DNA from 2 places in the Gordonia sp. NPDC127522 genome. Region 1 is predicted to be linked to the other one. Evidence: riboswitches for the same ligand, from Rfam matches in the RefSeq annotation. Region 1 holds a riboswitch; the other holds the start of a gene.
The links. A riboswitch is a leader RNA that binds a small molecule or an ion and turns the genes downstream of it on or off. The one in region 1 is predicted to bind cyclic di-AMP.
Positions count from the first base shown of each region.

Region 2: linked by a shared signal. The riboswitch ahead of ACFVHY_RS13065 (C40 family peptidase) and the one ahead of ACFVHY_RS03655 (transglycosylase family protein) in region 1 are both predicted to bind cyclic di-AMP.

Region 1 covers NZ_JBHXVK010000001.1:791,656-801,299, forward strand. The annotation lists gene ACFVHY_RS03625 (protein kinase) at 1-966, opposite strand, end outside; gene ACFVHY_RS03630 (protein kinase) at 1,094-3,208, opposite strand; gene ACFVHY_RS03635 (hypothetical protein) at 3,309-3,581, shown strand; gene moaC (cyclic pyranopterin monophosphate synthase MoaC) at 3,587-4,138, shown strand; gene ACFVHY_RS03645 (molybdenum cofactor biosynthesis protein B) at 4,131-4,622, shown strand; gene ACFVHY_RS03650 (molybdenum cofactor biosynthesis protein MoaE) at 4,619-5,065, shown strand; gene ACFVHY_RS03655 (transglycosylase family protein) at 5,236-5,856, opposite strand; cyclic di-AMP (ydaO/yuaA leader) riboswitch at 5,863-6,079, opposite strand; gene ACFVHY_RS03660 (MoaD/ThiS family protein) at 6,305-6,553, opposite strand; gene moaA (GTP 3',8-cyclase MoaA) at 6,565-7,653, opposite strand; gene ACFVHY_RS03670 (flavin reductase family protein) at 7,684-8,229, opposite strand; gene ACFVHY_RS03675 (hypothetical protein) at 8,235-8,444, opposite strand; gene ACFVHY_RS03680 (cold-shock protein) at 8,675-9,088, shown strand; gene ACFVHY_RS03685 (DUF2771 family protein) at 9,095-9,607, opposite strand; gene ACFVHY_RS03690 (MFS transporter) at 9,604-9,644, opposite strand, start outside.
Region 2 covers NZ_JBHXVK010000006.1:60,378-70,021, reverse strand. The annotation lists gene ACFVHY_RS13095 (SRPBCC family protein) at 1-14, opposite strand, end outside; gene ACFVHY_RS13090 (hypothetical protein) at 14-445, opposite strand; gene ACFVHY_RS13085 (AMP-dependent synthetase/ligase) at 554-2,362, shown strand; gene ACFVHY_RS13080 (glycosyltransferase family 4 protein) at 2,388-3,512, opposite strand; gene ACFVHY_RS13075 (hypothetical protein) at 3,512-4,909, opposite strand; gene ACFVHY_RS13070 (NlpC/P60 family protein) at 4,918-5,955, opposite strand; gene ACFVHY_RS13065 (C40 family peptidase) at 6,186-6,872, opposite strand; cyclic di-AMP (ydaO/yuaA leader) riboswitch at 6,889-7,121, opposite strand; gene ACFVHY_RS13060 (hypothetical protein) at 7,229-7,459, opposite strand; gene ACFVHY_RS13055 (DEDD exonuclease domain-containing protein) at 7,705-9,537, shown strand; gene ACFVHY_RS13050 (Lrp/AsnC family transcriptional regulator) at 9,564-9,644, shown strand, end outside.

The DNA.
Region 1 (9,644 bases):
CGGCGGGGTGTACTGGCCATGGGATGGACCGAACTGCTGCTGGGGTCCCGAGGGGTGACCCGTGGACGGGCCGCCGGTGCCACCACCGACGAGGGTGGGCGGCGGAACCGAACCCGCGATCATCGTGTTGCCCTGTGCAGCAGGGGATTCGAGCGCCGACTTCAAGGCGGCTGCGAAACTGCGGCAGTCGGGGTAGCGGGATGCGGGATTCTTCGACAGGGCGCGCTGGAACACCGGGTCGAGGTGCGCGAGGTCGCCGCGCAGCTGGCCGATGTGGGGGACCGGGCGCTGGATGTGGCCCAGCATCACCGACGGTTCGGACTGTCCGACGAAGGGCGGCTGCCCCGCGAGCATCGCGTAGGCCGTGCAGGCCAGCGAGTACTGGTCCGATCGGGCTGTGGCGTCGGCGCCCTCGAGTGTCTCCGGGGCCGAGAAGGCGACCGTCCCGATGAACGAATGGGTGCCGGTCAGGTTGGCCGAGCCGGCGAGCTTGGCGATGCCGAAGTCGAGCACGAGGGCACGGTCGACGGCGTTCGTCGCCGGATCGCGCGTGACCAGGATGTTGGCGGGCTTGATGTCCCGGTGCACCACGTGGTGACGGTGCGCGTAGTCGAGGGCGTCGGCCACCTGTCCGACGACCGTCGACACCTCCACCGGCGTCAGACGTTCCTCGGTGAGGTCCTTGCCCTCGACGTAACTCATCGAGAACCAGGGCGAGCCGTCGGAGATGCCGTACTGGTGGATGGTGATGATGCTGCGATGGTCGAGTTTCGCGGTGGTGCGGGCCTCGTTGGTGAAGCGCTGGTTGAACCCGGGCTGGGCACTGACCGCCGTGGAGATGACCTTCAGGGCCTCTCGCCGCTCGAGTTGCAGGTTCTCGACGAGGTACACCTCGCCCATACCGCCCGCGCCGAGCTGGGAGACCACGCGATAACCGGCGATGTGGGTGCCGGGACTCAACGGCACGGCGTCACCTCATTTCTGGCTTGGCGGGAGAGCGGCTGCCAAATGGCTGCTCTCGCAAACGTATGCAGGGACGATACCGAACCGGGAACGGTCCGGGGCACCCTTCAACCGGATGACGGAGCCGACGCTAGAACGTGACCTGAGTGGGGGTCAGACGGTCGTCGGTGCCCCCGACGCCGAGCTGTCCGGTGGCGTTGAAACCCCAGCACCACAGGTATGACGACGCGAGCGCGCACGTGGTTCGTTCGCCGGTGGACACCGCGCCGACATCGGACAATCCGTTCACCCGGGTGGGCGCCGGCCGGTCGGTCAGGGTGCCGTCGCCGACCGAGCCCCAGGCATTGGCGCCCCAGCAGTACGCGACCCCGGCCGCGAGTGCGCAGGTGGTGTTCGACGTGCCGGTGCTGATGGCCTCGACTCCGTCCAGGCCGGACACCGGCGTCGCCGTGCGTCGGCCGTAGGTGGTGCCGTCGCCGAGCTGGCCGAACGCGTTGTCGCCCCAGCAATATGCACTCGCCCCGGCGATCGCGCAGGCGGTCGCGGCGCCCGCGGAGACCGACGTCGCGCCGTCCAGGTCGGCGACCCGGGTCGGGCGGGGGCGGTTGGTGGTCGTGCCGTCGCCGACCTGTCCGTTGTCGTTGAGCCCCCAGCAGTAGGCGTCGCCGGCCGCGACGGCACATGTGAAGTTCACGCCGACGCTGATGGCGGTCACGTCGTCGAGCCCGGCAACCCGGACCGGCCGGTACTGATTCGCGGTCGAACCGTCGCCGAGCTGGTCGAAGTCGTTGGTGCCCCAGCAGTACGCCGAGCCCGCCGAGATCGCGCACGTGGCCCAGTTGGCGGTCGAGATGGCGGTGACATCGGCGAGACCGTCGACCCGGGTCGGCGTCAGCCGCGCGTCGGTCGTGCCGTCGCCGATCTGCCCGTAGTCGTTGTTCCCCCAGCAGTACGCGAGTCCCTCGGCGATCGCACAGCTGTTGGGTCCGCCGGTGCTGATCGCGGTGACGCCGCTGAGATCGGCGACCGGCGTGGGCGTCTGGCGGGTGTCGGTCGTGCCGTCGCCGAGTTGGCCGGCCGCGTTGTCGCCCCAGCAATAGGCGGTTCCGTCCCGGATCGAACACGTGGCCCCGAGTCCGGCGCTGAGCTGGGCGCCGGCATCGGCCGCCGCGATCGGCGACGACGGGGCGTCGGACGTGTCCCGGCCATCGCCGCCGCCTAGGGTGAGGACCCCGATCGCGACGACGACGGCCAGCACCCCGACCACGGCGACCGCGGCGAGGGCGAGCGGCCACCGTCGCCGGTGGGAGGGCGTCGGGGGCGCGGGGGATGGGGAGACCCACGGTTGGGTCGGTTTCGCCGATGGAGGCGGGGTGATGACCTGGGTCGCAGCCACGGGCGCGGGTGCTCGGCCGTCGGAGTGGGTTCGCCCCAGCGCGGCGCGCAGATCCGCGGCGAACGCACCGCAGGTGGGGTAGCGGTCGAGGGGGCCGCGCGCGAGCGCACGGTCGAGGACGGGATCGAGGGCGGCGAGCTCGGGGCGGTGGGTGCTGATCGGCGCCGGGCGTGTCGTGAGCTTGGCGACGATGTGACGGGTCTGAGTGTCGGCGTCGAACGGGGTTGCGCCGGAGAGCAATTCGTAGGCCGTGCAGGCCAGCGCGTACTGATCCGATGCGGGGCCCGCGGGTTTGCCGTCGAGGATCTCCGGCGCGGCGTAGACGAGGGTGCCCACGAACGACGACGCCGCCGTCAGGGTGGTCGCGGTGGTGAGCTTGGCGATCCCGAAGTCGAGCACGACGACGCGGTCGAGGGCGTCGTCCATCGCACGGCGGGTGACCATGATGTTGGCGGGTTTGATGTCGCGGTGGATCACGCCGTGCTCGTGTGCGTGGTCGAGCGCGTCGGCGACCCGGGAGACGACCGCCGCCACCTCGTCCGGGCGGAGCGAGGCGCGTCGGAGGTCGCGGCCGTCGAGGTAGGCCATCGTGAACCAGGGGTCGCCGTCGGCGACGCCGTAGTGGTAGATCGTGACGATCGAGGGATGGTCGAGGGCTGCCGCGGTCTGTGCCTCGCGACTGAACCGTCGCGCGAACTCCTCGTCGACGGTGTCGGCGATCGAGATCACCTTGAGGGCCTCGCGTCGGCGGAGCTGCGGATTCTCGACCAGGTAGACGGTGCCCATCCCGCCGCTGCCCAGCCGCGTGATCACCCGGTAGCCGGCGACCTGGACCGGTTGGGCGACCATGGGCGCCTCCTGGGGTGTGACCTGTGTTGCGCCGACGATAGCCCGGGCACGGCACTCCCGCCCCGGACACGGCGCTTGTTCATTCGAACGGCATGGCAGAATGCTCGACGTGGCAAACAAATCTGGCGCTGAAACACCCTCCTCCGGCGAAGCGGGGGCCGGCACCGGCAAGGTCGTCGAATCTGCCAAGGGCAAGAAGCACTACGTCGACAACGGCTGGCCGCAGGACGAGAACGGCGACGCCGCCGAGCATGCGGTCTCCGAACTCGCGACCCACATCTCGGGTGCGTTGTCGCCGTTCGGCGACACCGAGTTCCCGCTTCCGGTCGACGACCTGCCGTTCGTGCAGTCGAAGACCATCGTCAACCGCTGACGTCGATGCCGCCCGCCGGAACTGACGAAGGTGGGTCGGACGCGCGGGACACCGGGCCGGCCGGCGGCTCCCGGCTGAGTCATCTGGACGAGTCCGGAACAGCCCGCATGGTCGACGTCGGAGCCAAGCCGACGACGAAGCGTCGCGCCGTCGCCGCCGGCACATTCCGCACCACCGCCGAGGTGATCGGTCTCCTCAGCGAGTCGCGGCTGCCCAAAGGAGATGTGCTCGCCACGGCGCGCATCGCCGGGATCATGGCGGCCAAACGCACCGACGAGCTGATCCCGCTGTGCCATCAGCTGGCGTTGTCGTCGGTGGAGGTCGACTTCGCGATCGGCGCCGACACGATCGAGGTCACCGCGACGGTGGCCACCTCCGGACAGACGGGTGTGGAGATGGAGGCGTTGACCGCGGTCGCAGTCGCCGGGCTGACACTCCACGACATGGTCAAGGCCGTCGACCGACGGGCGCAGATGGACGGCATCCGCCTGCTCGCCAAGACCGGCGGCAAATCCGGCGACTGGTACCGCGAACCGTCTGACCCGGCTCATGACTGACCGCAAACCTTCCCGCGTCGCGCGCGTCGTCGTCGCGTCGAACCGCGCCAGCAGCGGTGTCTACGAAGACCGGTCCGGACCGATCATCGAGGCCTGGCTGGTCGATCAGGGTTTCACCGTCGACGAGTGCGACGTCGTCGCCGACGGCCCGCCGGTCGGCGAGGCCCTCCGCGCCGCGATCTACGCCGAGGTCGACCTCGTCATCACCACGGGCGGAACGGGTGTGACGCCCACGGACCGGACTCCGGAACAGACCCGCCCGCTCCTCGACGTCGAGATCCCGGGTCTGGCCGACGCCATCAGGTCGGCCGGGCTGCCGACGGTGCCCACCGCGGTCCTCTCGCGCGGACTCGCCGGAATCGCCGGGACGACGCTCGTCGTGAACCTGCCCGGTTCGACCGGCGGGGTCCGCGACGGGCTCGGCGTGCTCGAAGGCGTCCTGCACCACGCGCTCGATCAGATCCGCGGAGGAGACCACCGATGATGCGAGATCCCGGCACGCACGTGGTGCACACCGCCGTCGTCGACGAGCCGATCACGCTCTCCGAGCACGAGGCGATGGTCATCGATGCGGCCGACGGCAAGGCCGGTGCGGTGGTCGGATTCGTGGGCGCGGTCCGCGACCACGACGGCGGCCGATCCGTGACCGCCCTGCACTATTCGGGGCATCCCACGGCGACGACGGTGCTGGCCGAGGTCGTCGAGGAGGTCTCCGCGGTCGACGGCGTGCGCGCGGTCGCCGTGTCCCATCGGGTCGGCGACCTCGTGATCGGCGACATCGCGTTCGTGGTCGCGGTGGCGGCCGACCATCGTCGGGCGGCGTTCGAGACCTGCTCGCGCCTCGTCGACGAGGTCAAGGCCCGCCTCCCGGTCTGGAAACACCAGTTCTTCGACGACGGCACCGACGAGTGGGTCAACTCGGCCTGACTCCGCCCCGCTGGTTGAGCTGACCCCCCCGGTGGTTGAGCTGACCCCCCGCCGGTTGAGCTGCCCCCCCGCTGGTTGAGCTTGTCGAAACCATTGGAAAAGGGCCCCGCACGGATGGTTCATCGTGCGGGGCCCTTCGTCTGGGTCCCAGATCAGGCGACGAGCGGCGATCAGGGGTTGGGCAGCAGGTGCTTGTTGTCGTTGAACAGCTTGATCTGGTCCTGGTTCAGCGTGACGCCACTGTCCTTGGCCGCCTGCCAGAGGTTCTTGATCTCGGGGCTGACGCCGGCCTCGGTGAGTGCGTCGGTGACCTGGTTGGCGACGTCCTCGGTGGTCTTCGCCAGGTCGACGCTGCCGTTGCCGCCGGGGAGAACCGGGGCGATCTCACGAGGGGTATCGGTCGGCGCGCTGCGCGGGGTCGAGCCCGACAGGCCGGTGCCACAGGTGGGCCAGGCGCCCTTGCCCTGCGAGCCGAGCACACGCTCGGCGACGACGATCTGCTCCTCGCGCGAGGCCTGATCGGCGGTCGGGGCGAACTCGCCGCCGCCGTGGCCGGTCCAGGTGCTCGGAGCGAACTGCAGGCCGCCGTGGTAGCCGTTGCCGGTCGAGATGGCCCAGTTGCCACCGGATTCGCACTGCGCGACCTGGTTCCACTCGGCGTCGGTGGCCGCGTTGGCGGTACCGGTGCCCAGGAGGGCTGCTCCGCCGCCGAGGACCGCGCCGGTGAGGGCGACCTTGGTGATGGTCTTGGCGGCCGTGCTGGTCGTCTGCTTGCGATGACGTCCGGACATGTGTGTAGTTCCTCTCTCCACGCGCCTACGAAGTCAGCTGTCGGGTTCGAGCGAGAGGTGCTCGGTCTCGGGTCGTCGTGGTGGTCGCCGCGACTTCCGGGACTTAACCCCGAGGACACCTGGTGTGGTGCCCGGTCTCAGGGGATGAGGTTGGGTCCCCCGTCCTCGTTCCTAGATTGCTTGTCGTTCCCACCGGCGGAACGAGGCTCGGCGCGGCCGGTGGGACGTTATGTCTTGGTTGCTGTGTCGTGACCTCCGAGGAGGACGCTTCGAACAGTACGTCGTTCGTTGGACTGAATCACCTGCTTGGACGCAAGCGATTTTCGGCCCGGATCCGGGTCTTCCGACCCACTTCGGCCGTCATCCCAGTTCAACGGGTTAGTGGCCGTCCCGTGCCCATCCTGTTACCGGGCCGTGATGTGACTAAGGTCACAAGCGGTGTGTGGCGTCAGCCACCGGCAAACGGGGGGAGGACGTCGAGTGTCGTGCACGTGCCGAGCGCACGCGTCCGATCGGAGAACGCGATCTCGTCGCGCAGATACGAGCAGCGTGCGAGAACCTCGGCGAGGGAGGGGTTTCCGGCGGCGAGGGTGTTCTCGAGGACGCCGAGGGGGGTCGACGGATCGACGTCGATCACCTTTTCCTCGGCACCGGCCGCGGCGCGCGCGGCCGCGAAGAACCGAACTGTGAGCTGCATCGGATGTGAGCCTAGCCGCCGATCGCCGACATCGGTCGATCCGGTTGGGTGAAGCCCGCCGCGTTCACCTCGTGGCCGGCCGCCTTCGCCCACATGTTCGCGCGCCACAGTCGCGCGATGGCTACGTCGATCTCGTCGTCGGGGAGGGTGCGCAGTGCGTGCCGGACATCGGTCTCCGACGTCGCGAAGAGGCAGTTGCGCAGTGACCCGTCGGCGGTGAGCCGGGTGCGGTCGCAGTCCCCGCAGAACGGCCGGGTGACCGACGCGATGACCCCGACCCGTGCCGGCCCGTGCGACCCGGTATGGCCGTCGACGAGCCACGTGGCGGCCGGGGCGCTGCCGCGCGGAGCTGGGTCGGGCAACAGGGTGAACCGTTCCCGCAGGGTCGCGAGGATCTCCTGTGCGGTCACCATCTGCGCTCGTTGCCACGCATGGTCGGCGTCGAGTGGCATCTGCTCGATGATGCGCAGCTCGTAACCGTGCTCGAGACAGTAGGCGAGCAGGTCGGGGACTCCGGGCAGGTCGACACGGTCGGGCACCACGGCGTTGACCTTGACCGGGTCGAGCCCGGCGCGGCGGGCCGCCGCCAGGCCGTCGAGCACATCGGACAGACGGTCCCGGCGCGTGATCTCGGCGAAGCGGGCCGGGTCGATGGTGTCCAGCGAGACGTTGATGCGGTCGAGGCCGGCGTCGACCAGACCGCCGACCCGGCGGGGCAGTCCGAGTCCGTTCGTCGTCATCGCGATCTCGGGTGACTGCGGGAGGCCCGCGACGGCGGCGATGACGTCCTCGAGGTCGCGGCGCAACAGAGGTTCGCCGCCGGTGAACCGGATGCGCTCGATCCCCAGGTCGCGCACCGCCACCGTCAGCACCCGGATCAGTTCATCGGTGGACAGCACCTGGTCGGTGGGCATCCAGTCGAGACCCTCCGCCGGCATGCAGTACGAGCACCGCAGATTGCAGCGGTCGGTGACCGAGACCCGGAGATCCTTCGCGACCCGACCGAACGTGTCGAGTAGCGGCCCGTCGATGGGCACACCGGAGGTGGCTGCTTCCCGCGGGGAACGGGGCAGCGGCAGTCCGAGGCTGATCTTGCTCATGTCGATGTCGTACTCATGGTGCTGGGCGACTCACTTCCGGGTCGGGTCCGTGCGCGCTTCCAGCGCACGGAAGGTGCTGGCGTGGAAGACCAGGGGCTCGATGCCGGGGTCAGCGCGCAACGTCTCGATCTCCAGCAACACGACGGTGTGGTCGCCGGCCTGGATCTCGTTGTGGATCGTGCACGACAGGTGGGCGGCCGCGTCGGGCACGAAGACCGCCCCGCGATCGGTGCTCAGCGGCGTGATGCCGTCGAACCGGTGCTCCGACGACCCGGCGAGTTGCTTGCAGAGTTCGATCTGGTCGCCGGCGAACACGCTGACCCCGATGGCCGGAGCCGTGCGGATCCGCGGCCAGGTCGTCGAGGTGTTCTGGACGCAGACCGAGACGAGTGGCGGGTCGAGCGAGACGGTGGTGAACGAGCTCGCGGCCATTCCGATCAGGGTGGTCGAATCCCCGTCGCGCTGTTCGCAACACACCGCCACGACGCCCGACGGGAAACAGCTGTACGCGTCACGCAGCGCCCGCCCGTCGGAGACGGGGGAGAGATCGGGGGTGGTGTCGATGGTTGTGGTCACGATCCTCACCTGGCTCGGCGTCCGGCACGGAGTGCGTACACCAGGCCCAGGACGAAGCCCAGCGGTGCGCACATGGTCAGCAGGTAGACGGCGGTCGGCGCGGTGTCGCCGCCGGTCACCAACGGTGTCAGGAACAACGCCACGATCGCCAGAATTCCGATCATGAACACAACCCCGGCAGCCTGCAGCAACCGCGGGGAGGATGTCTTCTGCATACCCGCCACGGTAGTGCAATGCCGGCCGGTGCGACGCCGCGCGAACCATGCCTGCCGGGTAATGGTGTGACCGCGCGGGGGTGCGTTGGCTAGGATGGTCCGAAGCAGGCGCCTTGCATCCGTCTGGGTACGCACGGTCTTCCGCCGTCCGGGCCGCGAGATGGGTGACGGCGTCTTTTGTCGTGACGGGTCGTTTTTCGACAGATCTAGAACAGATGAGGGTGAGCACAGTGCCGACCGGCAAGGTGAAGTGGTACGACGCGGACAAGGGCTTCGGCTTCCTCTCCCAGGAGAGCGGTGAGGACGTCTACGTCCGTTCGGCAGCGTTGCCCGACGGAGTCGAGGCGCTCAAACCCGGCCAACGCGTCGAGTTCGGCATGGCCGCCGGTCGTCGCGGCCCGCAGGCGTTGAGCGTGAAAGTGCTCGAACCCGCACCCAGCGTCTCGAAAAACGTTCGCGAGGCCGCCCGCAAGGACGTGAAGCGGCACACCCCCGACGAACTGCACGGGATGGTCGCCGACCTCATCACCCTGCTCGAGGGCAAGGTTCAGCCGGACCTGCGCAAGGGGCGTTATCCCGACCGCAAGACCGCGCAGCGGATCTCCGAAGTCGTGCGTGCTGTCGCGCGGGAGCTCGACTCCTAGGGCCGACTACGCGGCGGGCGCGGTCTGAACCGCGAGCTCGCCGCGCGGCAGGACGTCGTCGGCGGGGGTGAGCCGCGCCGACGCCGAGATCACGGTGAACCCGACCAGCACCCGGTCCGGTTCCGACCGGAGCGTCACCGTGAAGGTGTCGTCCGCACCCTGCTGCTGCTCGTCCTCGACGATCCCGCGCGGAGTCTGATAGACCGCCGCGAGGTTCCACGGACCCTGCGCGATCTCGCTCGAGACCGTCAGCATGATCGTCGAACCCACCGGCACCGGCACCGTCGCGGTCTCGTTCGGCGCGGTGATCTCGGGATCGCACACGGTCAGCATCAGGTCGCACCACCAGCGCGGGTCGACGGTGTGCAGTTCGTCGCCGACCGCGACGTGCAGGTAGGGCTGATCGTCGTGCGCCGCGTCGCGGGTCAGCAGGAACACCGAGGTCCCCACCACCGCGACGAACAGCACGACGACGATCGCGATGATCGACAGAGCCTTCTTCTCACCACTGCTGATCACTGACGACGTTGTCCTGTCTGGTTGGGCGGCGGGTGAT
Region 2 (9,644 bases), on a different contig from region 1:
GTGTGGTCGGCCATCACCGCATCCCGGCCGACTCGTGACCGGCGGCGGGACCACCGACGACACGGCCCTTCTCCAGCAGTCGTTTGACCTCGAAGGAGACCTCTTTGCCAGTCACGCGGCGCAGCTTGTTCTCCTCGGCCAGCACGTCGGCGCGGGTGCGGGGATCGTCGGGCAGCGGACCGGTGGGTTCGGCGTGGAGGAAGTAGTGGAGCACGAAGCCGTCGAGGACCGCCTCGTTCCAGATCTCCATCGTCCCCGACACCGGACCCGCGACCTGCCAGCGCACGCCCTGCTCGCCCCGATCCTCGGTGACCGCCAGACGCAGGTCCGGCCACCACCGGCGCCAGTTGGCGGGGTCGCCGATCACGGCGGTCGCCGACGGCGGCGCCGCGGCGACGAAGACCTCGTCGGCCACCTGGATGCTCGTCACGCCCACTAGCTTCACATACTCGTGTCGGCGCAGGGTAGTGCACCCGAAACCGACGTCGCGATGAGTCCGATTCCGTGTCGGGGATACGATTCGGTGACTGATGTCTACTGGAGGGTAACCACGATGGGCGAGTACAGCGTGCCCGCGAAGTTCTCGATCGGCGACGACGAGAACTGCACGAACATCATCTTCGGCCTGGCGCAGCGATCACCGCAGCACATCGTGTTCCGCCACAAGCAAGGCGACCGGTGGGAGCCGATCACCGCCGCCGAGGCCGCGTCCCGCATCTCCGCCATCGCCAAGGGCCTGATCGCCTCCGGCGTCAACCCCGGGGACCGGGTTGCGCTGCTGTCGCGCACCCGCCTCGAGTGGAATCTCTTCGACTTCGCGATCTGGTCCGCGGGCGCGATCACCGTGCCCATCTACGATTCGTCCTCCGCCGGCCAGATCGAATGGATCATGCAGGATTCCGGTGCGGTCGCGATCGTCCTGGAGGACGACGGACATCGCGCCGAGTTCGAGTCCATCGACTCCCTGACCACGCCGGTGACCGTCTTCCAGATCGACCGCACCGACGGGCCGGGTGCCGTCGGTGAGCTCGTCGCCGCCGGTGCCGACGTCCACGACGACGAGGTCGCGGCCCGCCGGGCCACCGTCAAGGCCGCCGACCCGGCGACGCTGATCTACACCTCGGGGACCACCGGACGGCCCAAGGGCTGCGAACTCACCCACGCCAACATGCTGTCGGAGGTGCGGGCGGTCCTCGCCGGCGACATCCTCGATCAGGTCATCGCCCGCGACGAGAAGCGTCTGCTGATGTTCCTGCCCCTCGCCCACGTCCTCGCGCGCGCCATCACTCTCGTCGCGATCGAGGCCGGCGCCGAAGTCGGGCACACGAGCGACATCCCGAACCTCGTCGACGAATTCGCCGCCTTCAAACCGTCGCTCATCCTGTCCGTGCCGCGCGTGTTCGAGAAGGTCTACAACACCGCCCGCCAGAAGGCCCACGACGGCGGCAAGGGCAAGATCTTCGACGCCGCGTCCGAGACCGCGATCGCGTACTCGCAGGCGAAGGAGAAGGGGCAGGTCGGTCTCGCACTGAAGGTCAAGCACGGCGTCTTCGACGCGCTCGTCTACAAGAAGCTCCGGGCCGCCCTCGGCGGCGAGTGCCAGTTGGCGATCTCCGGTGGCGCGCCGCTCGGCGCCCGACTGGGCCACTTCTTCTCCGGCGTCGGCGTGCCGGTGTACGAGGGCTACGGCCTGACCGAGACCACGGCCGCGTTCAGCGTGAACACGCCGTCGGCGTCGAAGATCGGCAGCGTCGGAAAACCGTTGTCGGGCAATTCCGTTCGGATCGGTGACGACGGTGAGGTGCTGTTGCGCGGCGGGGTCGTCTTCACCGAGTACTGGCAGAACCCCGAGGCGACCGCGTCCGCGGTCGTCGACGGCTGGTTCCATACCGGCGACCTCGGCACCGTCGACGCCGACGGCTTCATCACCATCACCGGCCGCAAGAAGGAACTGATCGTGACCGCGGGCGGCAAGAACGTCTCCCCCGCCGGACTCGAGGACGTCATCCGCGCCAACGCCCTGATCTCGCAGGCCACCGTCGTCGGTGACGCGAAACCGTTTGTGGCCGCCCTGATCACGATCGATCCGGAGGCGTTCCCGGCGTGGAAGGAGCGCACCGGCAAGCCCGCGTCCGCGACGGTCGCCGACCTCGCCGACGACGCCGACCTGCGCGCCGAGGTCCAGTCGGCCGTCGACCTCGCCAACAAGACGGTGTCGCATTCAGAGGCCATCAAGAAGTTCCGCATCCTGCCGACTGACTTCACCGAGGAGACCGGCGAGATGACGCCGACCCTCAAGGTCAAGCGCAACGTCGTCGTGGAGAAGTTCGCCGGCGACATCGAGGCGATCTACCAGCGGTGAGCTCCCCGCCGGCGCCGGTTGCTCCTCAGAGCAACTGGCGCAGGCGGGCCGCCATCTGGCTCCACTGCCAGTTCTCGACGACGTAACGCCGTCCGGCCCGGCCCATCTCGGCCGCGGCCGGGCGATCACCGAGGATCGCCAGGATCGCCAGGGCGACCGCGTCGACATCGGTCCCGTCGACGGCCGTGCCGGTGACCCCTTCCTCGATGGTCTCCGGCGCCCCACCGGACAACCCGGCGACCACGGGCACGCCCGACGCCGATGCCTCCAGGTAGACGATCCCCAGGCCTTCGACGTCCAGCCCGCGTCCCCTCGTCCGGGACGGCATCGCAAAGACGTCTGCGATGTTGTGGTACGCCGCGAGGTCGTCGGCGGGCACCGAGCCGGTGAAGATTACATGGTCGGCCACCCCGGTGTCGACCGCGAGGTCGCGCAGGGTCTTCCCGTAGGGACCACCGCCGACGATGACCAGCGTCGCGTCGGGGATGGTGCGTCGGATCAGCGGCAGCGCGCGGATCAACACATCCTGGCCCTTACGGGGCACCAGCCGCGACAGGCAGAGGATCGTCGGACGCTCCCCGAGGTCGAGACGTTCGCGAAACCGCTGTCGCAGCACCGGATCCGGGGCGAACCGCTCGGTGTCGACGCCAGGGGGCAGGTGTTCCAGGGCCGCGCGGGCGCCGAAGGCCGACGCGAACCGGCCGCGGGTGTATCGGCTGACGAAGGTGATCACATCGGTGTGGCGGCCGATGTGCCCGAGCACCTGCCGCGCGCCCGGCAGCATCGACCACCCGACCTCGTGACCGTGCGTGCTGGCGATGATCCGCTGGGCGCCCGCGCGACGCATCGCCGGCGCCAGCACGGCCAGCGGCGCGGCCGCGCCGAACCACACCGTCGAGATCTGTTCGCGGCGCACGATCTCCGCGGCACGCCGCGCCACGAACGGGGTGGGGAGCATGAGCGTCGTCGGGTGCCGGTACACCCGATACGGGGCGGCCGCGTCGAACTTCTCGTGCGAGTCATTACGCCAGCGCGGCGCGTAGACGACCACGTCCTCCGGCGGCAGCAGGTCCACCAGATTCTGCAGGTAGGACTGGATCCCGCCCGGACGGGGCGGAAAGTCGTTGGTGAGCAACAACGTTCGAGACATCAACGGGCCTGCACTTCGAGCCACCGCTGCCATCCCGCGACCAGTTCGGCACGCGTCAGCCCGAGACTCGAGGCGATCGCCGCGTCCTGCGCCGCGGGCAGGGCCGACGCCGCGACGCCCATGTACATCTTCTTCAGCCGCGCCTCGTCGAATCGATCGGCGACGTAGGCGGCCAGCGACCACGCACTCTGATAAGCCACCTGTGAAGTCTGACCGTCCATCGCGAAGTCGGTGTCGGCGGGTGGCCCGGTCGGAATTCGACCGGCACGCACGGACGCGATCAGGTCGGGTGCGGCATCCGCGACCCTCGTGTGAGTCCCGTTGCGCCCGACGTATTCGGCCACGCCCTCGGTGATCCAGAGCGGCGCGTCGAGCGCGGTGTGAACGCGGGCCGCGACATGGGTCAACTCGTGCCGGAGAACCACCGCGAGCGTCGGTGCGGCGAGTTCCCGGGCCGCCGGGGTCAGGATGATGCGCTGTCCGGTCGCGGTGCGCTGGACCAGGTCGAGGCTGCTGAACACGGTCGCGGCCGCCGCGGTCCCGGTCGCCGCTCGGCCCTCGGGTACGAGGGCGGCGAACTCGTCGTCGGTCGCCGTGGCGACCACGACGGCGCGGCGATCCCAATCGTCGCCCCAGAAGTCACTGACCGCGTCCACCGCCCCGGGCAGCTCCCGCTGCAGCGTCGCCACCGTCGAAGACGTTCGGGGATACGAGGCGACCACCGACGTGCCGCCTGCGGTCGCGGTGTCGGCCACCTGGAGTCCGGGCAGCTCCCACATCTGAGTAGGTGCGGGTTCTCCTCCCAGGGCCGTGGCGTCTCCGACGAGGCGCCAGGCCTCGCCGTAGCGGGCGACCACGAACTGGGTGCCGACGACCACCTCGGCCTCGTCGACTCCCGGGACCCCCTCGCCGCCGAGCGCATAGCGCAACTCCACCGGAGCGACCCACGAGTCCGAACTCCCCCCGGCATCGAGGAGCTCCTGCAACTCACCGGGTACGAGCACCTCCGCCTCTTCGGTGGGCGCAAGCTGATAGCCGAACCGTGCGAACCGCAGGGTGCCGCTGCGGCCGTTCCGCGGCGTGAACCGGCTGGGCGCGAAACCCGCGGCGGCCGTGACGAATCTGTCCTTGAACGCCGGGGTGGCAGCGGTGTCGACGAGGGGGCCGATCGCCCGCACATCCCCGGAACGCACCGCTTCGGTGAGCGCGTCGAGCAACCGCGTCACGCCCGCCGCTCGATCACGCTCATAGACGTTGACCGCTGGGCTCGACGACACGGGCGCGGCGGACGAGCCGGGCCCGTCGGGCACATCGACCGTGCCGCACGCGGTGGCAACTGCGATGACCAGAACGACCACGGCCGAGACGAGGCCGGCGCGCCCGCGCGGTGAGGTCACCGGCGGGACTAGAACCGGCGGGCAGAGTTGTACGGTCCGGCCTCGTCGAGCGGCTCGACCTTGACCGGCACGCCGAAGGTCGAGGCGTGGATGACATAGCCGTCACCGACGTACATACCGACGTGATGGGCATCGGGATAGTAGATGACCAGGTCACCGGGCTTGAGATCGTTCTTCTCGACCGGCTGACCGCCGGCCATCTGCGCCTGACTCGATCGCGGGATGGTCTTGCCGGCCTGCCGGAACGCCCACACCATGAGTCCCGAGCAGTCGAACGAATTCGGTCCGGTGGCGCCCCACACGTAGGGGTCACCGATCCGGGTGAGCGCGGCGTGGGTGGCGATCAGTCCGGCGGCGGTGCCCTTGGGCACCAGTCGCGGATCGAAGTCGAAGGTCGGACCGCGCAGAGCCGCCAACTGCTTGCCGGTCATCGACTTGTAGATCGACCGGATCTGGATCGCCTGGAGCTGCAGGTCGGCTTGCTTCGTCTGGAGGTCACCACGGACCCGTTCGGCGCGGGAGACCGCCTCGGAGGCGGCCACCGCCGTGCGCTCGGCATCCTTCTTCGCGATGGCGGTCCTGGCCCGTACCTTCTTGATCGCGGTCAGGTCCACCGACGCCTGACGCGAGATCATGTCGAGACCCGACATCTGGTCCAGGAGCGCCTGCGGGGAGTCGCTGACCATCACGGCGTACAGCCCGCTGACCCGCGCGCCCTGATAGCTGGCGCGGACGATCGCGTCGACTCGGTTCTGGTGCACGGCGAGCTGGGCGCGGCTGGTGTCCAGCGTCTGCTGCGCCTCGGCCGCGGCTTTCTTGGCCGCCGCCACGATGCCGCGCTGCTTGTCGTACTCGATCTTGGCGTTGTGCATCGCCTCGGTGGTCTTCTCCGCGTCGATGCCCAGTTGCTTGTAGCGGTCGAGCAGCTGATCGGCCGAGCGCGCAGGCACCGCACGGGCGTCCCCGACGCCGCCGGCGACGGTCGGTGCCAGAACGGCGAACGCCGACAGGACACAGAGCGCCACCATCAGCGGACCCGAACGCATCCTCGGCCGCGTCGCGCGACCACGCCCCTCCCCGATCAGCACGGTCTACTCACTCCCTCGTGTGTGCTCGTCGATCCCTGAGCATCCCGGGCCCCTGCACCCGTACCCCGCGTCCCGTCGACCACCCTAGGCGGCCGACCGGCCCCCGGGACTGGTTCGGGCGGATCGCAATCCACGCGATCCGCCCGTCCAGAGACCTTCGTGCTCAGTCTGTTCGTGTTCAGTTGTCGTCAGTACCGACGGATGCCCGTCAGGGTCCACTCCTTGACGGCGTCGCGCTTGACCGGCGTGCCGTAGTTGGACGAGTGGACGAACTGACCGTTGCCGACGTAGATGCCGGCGTGGCCGCCACCGTTGAAGATCATGACGTCGCCGGGCTTGGCCTCGGAGTACGACACCGCGCGTCCGCCGCCGAGCTGGCCGTAGCTGTCGCGCGGGATGTTCTTGCCGGCCTGCTTGTAGGACCAGTAGACGAGGCCCGAGCAGTCGAATGCGTTGGGGCCGGCGGAGCCGTAGGAGTACGGCGCACCGATCTTGCTCTCGGCGGCCTTCACGGCCTTCTGACCGGCGGTCAGCTGCGGCTGGCCCAGGGGCGCGCCGCCACCCTGCGGGCGGAACTGCTGCGGGATCTGCTCCGGCGCGATACCCGGCACGGTGAACTGCCCCAGGTTGGGGATCTCGACCGTGGCGGCGGGCGACTTCTTCACCGGCGTGGCCTCAGGCGCGGGCTTGGCCTCCGGGGCCTTCGCGCCGGGCAGGGCCGGGATCTCGAAAGTGCCCAGCGGGGTGTGGACCGGGGCGGCGAGAGCAGGGCCGGCGGCTGCGGCGAGCGAACCGAGTGTGATCGATCCAGCGATCACCGCCTTCTTGGCGACCGTGCTGCCACGATTGGGCTGTTCCAAACGATGTTTGGCCACGAAGCGAGTTCTCCTTCAGATCTTCCTCTACCGCCGACCGAGTTAGCTGTCGGGTTCGGGCCGGAAGAGTGGCCCTACACGTTTTTCGCGCATGAGGTATCCACTGGACACTCATGCGTGGCAACGCGATTCACCCCGATTCGGATCGGCTTCGACCGAGTCGCATCAGTGGTGATGCGCTCCGACGAGCCCGTCCGAAGGTTGTGGTTCCCCGGTTCGCCCGCGAGGGCGATTGAGCGGTGACTACTGCGGACCACTTCTGTTGAAGCGGGACGCTCCGCAAAGGTCTCAGAAAGGTTACGAAATCGGATGCGCTCTGTCCACCAGGCGACAGACAGCCAAACCTCGGCCGCTTCTCAGCCTGCCCTGAGGACGGTCACAGAGGCGCGTCGATCCGGCACCTGAACTGCGGTTTTGGCGGATCTTGCAGATCGTGCAGCGGCGCTGGTCACCATTGCAGCAGCCTGCAGAACGTCGATGGCGAGGTCCAGTTCGGCATCCGCGTCCGAGGTGGCCGCCGTTACCGAAACTCCACCTTCGTGCGGCATATCGTCCCAGCTCGGACCACCAAACAGCACTGTCATCATGCACCCGTCGCAAGCGACGGGACGAGCCGGGCAGCGCGCACAATCGACGTACATAATGTGATCTCCATCTCATCTGGCGAGGGCGGGCCGCGTCGGCCCCGTTACGGGTCGTTGTGACCGTGAGAAGACCGCATTTCTCACGTCCAGGTGGAGACTAGGGGCGCCCACCGACAAGTCCGTCGAACAGCGATCGACACAGCAGTCACACGGGTCACACGACACGATGTCGGAGCGTCGCGGTCGCGATGTCGGTGGATCGAACTAGTGTTCGCCGGGTGACGCAGACCAGCGTGGACGGCTCGCCCGCGGGGCAGCTCACCTTCGCCGACCTGGAGGCCGCCGACCAGGGGGCCACGGGTGAGACGTCGAACGAGTTCAGCGACCGGTCGCTCTTCGAGACGACCCTCGTCGTCGTCGACCTCGAGACCACCGGGTCCGACCCGGTCCGCGACCGGATCACCGAGATCGGCGCGGTCAAGATCCGCGGCGGCGAGGTGGTCGGCGAGTTCGCCACGCTGGTCGACCCCGGCCGGCCGATCCCCCCGCAGATCGTGACCCTCACCGGCATCACCACCGCGATGCTGACCGACGCCCCCCGGATCGAGTCGGTGCTGCCGTCGTTCTTCGAGTTCGCCCGCGGCTCGATCCTGGTGGCCCACAACGCTCGTTTCGACATGGGTTTCCTCCGGCAGAACGCGATCCGGCTCCACCTGCCGTGGACGTTCAGCCTCAGCCTGTGCACGGTGACCATGGCCCGGCGCATCCTCAGCCGTGACGAGGCGCCGACGGTCAAGCTCAGCGCGCTCGCCGACCTGTTCGACGTCTCCGTGCGGCCCACCCACCGGGCGCTCGACGATGCGCGCGCCACGGTGGAGGTCTTCCACCGGCTCCTCGAGCGCGTCGGCAATCAGGGCATCGCGACCGTCGGCGACCTGACGTCGTATCTCCCGAAGACCGACCCGCGCCTGCGCGCCAAACGCGCACTCGCCGACCATGTCCCGGCCCGCCCCGGGGTGTACCTGTTCCGCGGCCCGTCGAACGAGGTCCTCTACGTGGGCACCGCGGTGGACCTCCGCCGCCGGGTCCGGTCGTACTTCAGTGGCAACGACCCGCGCCGCCGCATCGCGGAGATGGTGCTCCTCGCCCAACGGGTCGATGTCGTGGAATGTTCCCACGCCCTGGAGGCCGCCGTCCGCGAACTCCGGCTCCTCGGCGCGCACGCACCCGCGTACAACCGACGATCGACCCAGCCGCACAAGGGTTGGTGGGTGACCCTGACCGAGGAACGCTTCCCCCGGCTCAAGGTCAGCCGCACACCCACCGACGAGTCGATCGGCCCGGTGGGCAACCGCAACAACGCGGCGACCGTCGCCGACGTGATCTCGGCGGCCGCCGGTCTGCGCACGTGCACGACACGGCTCGGCGCGACGGGCTACCACTGGTGTCCCGAGGCCGACGGGAGGCGGCGGCCGGGGTCCTGCCGGGCGGCCACGACCCATCCGCAGACGGTGCCGGACTACTCTCCCCGGGTCACCGCGGCCCGCCGGCTCATGCGAGGTGAGGCCGACGAACTCCTCGACGGCCTCACCGCGCGTCTCGCCGACCTCGCCCAGGCCCACATGTTCGAGACCGCGGCGCGGCATCGGGACCGTCTCGCGCTCACGATCGACGCCCTCGCCCGCTGCCAGCGACTGGCGGCGCTGTGCGCGATCGCCGAGATCGTGGTCGCCCGGCCCGACGGTGAACGCGGCTGGCAGTTCGCGGTCATCCGGTACGGACGTCTCGCCGCCGCCGGGCGCGCTCGACGCGGCGTCTCGCCCATGCCCGTCGTCGACGCGCTCGTCGCAGCCGCGGAGACCGTGTTACCGGGCCCCGGCCCGCTGCGGGGCGCGCCGGCCGAGGAGGTCGGCCTCGTGTACCGCTGGATGACCGAACCGGGCGCGCGCATCGTGTCGACGAGTGAGCCGGTCGCCCTGCCCGCCGGCTCGGCCGAACGCCGGCTCGGCTGGTCGCAGACGGCGCACGACGCACGTGCGGCCAGACCCGTCGCCGACTCTCGCACACGGCAGGCGAGCTGAGGGCCACGCACCACTAGGCTGGCGGCATGATCACCGCCATCGTCCTCATCCAGGCCGACATCCACCGGATCCCGGAGACCGCCCAGGCCGTCGCCGACATCCCCGGG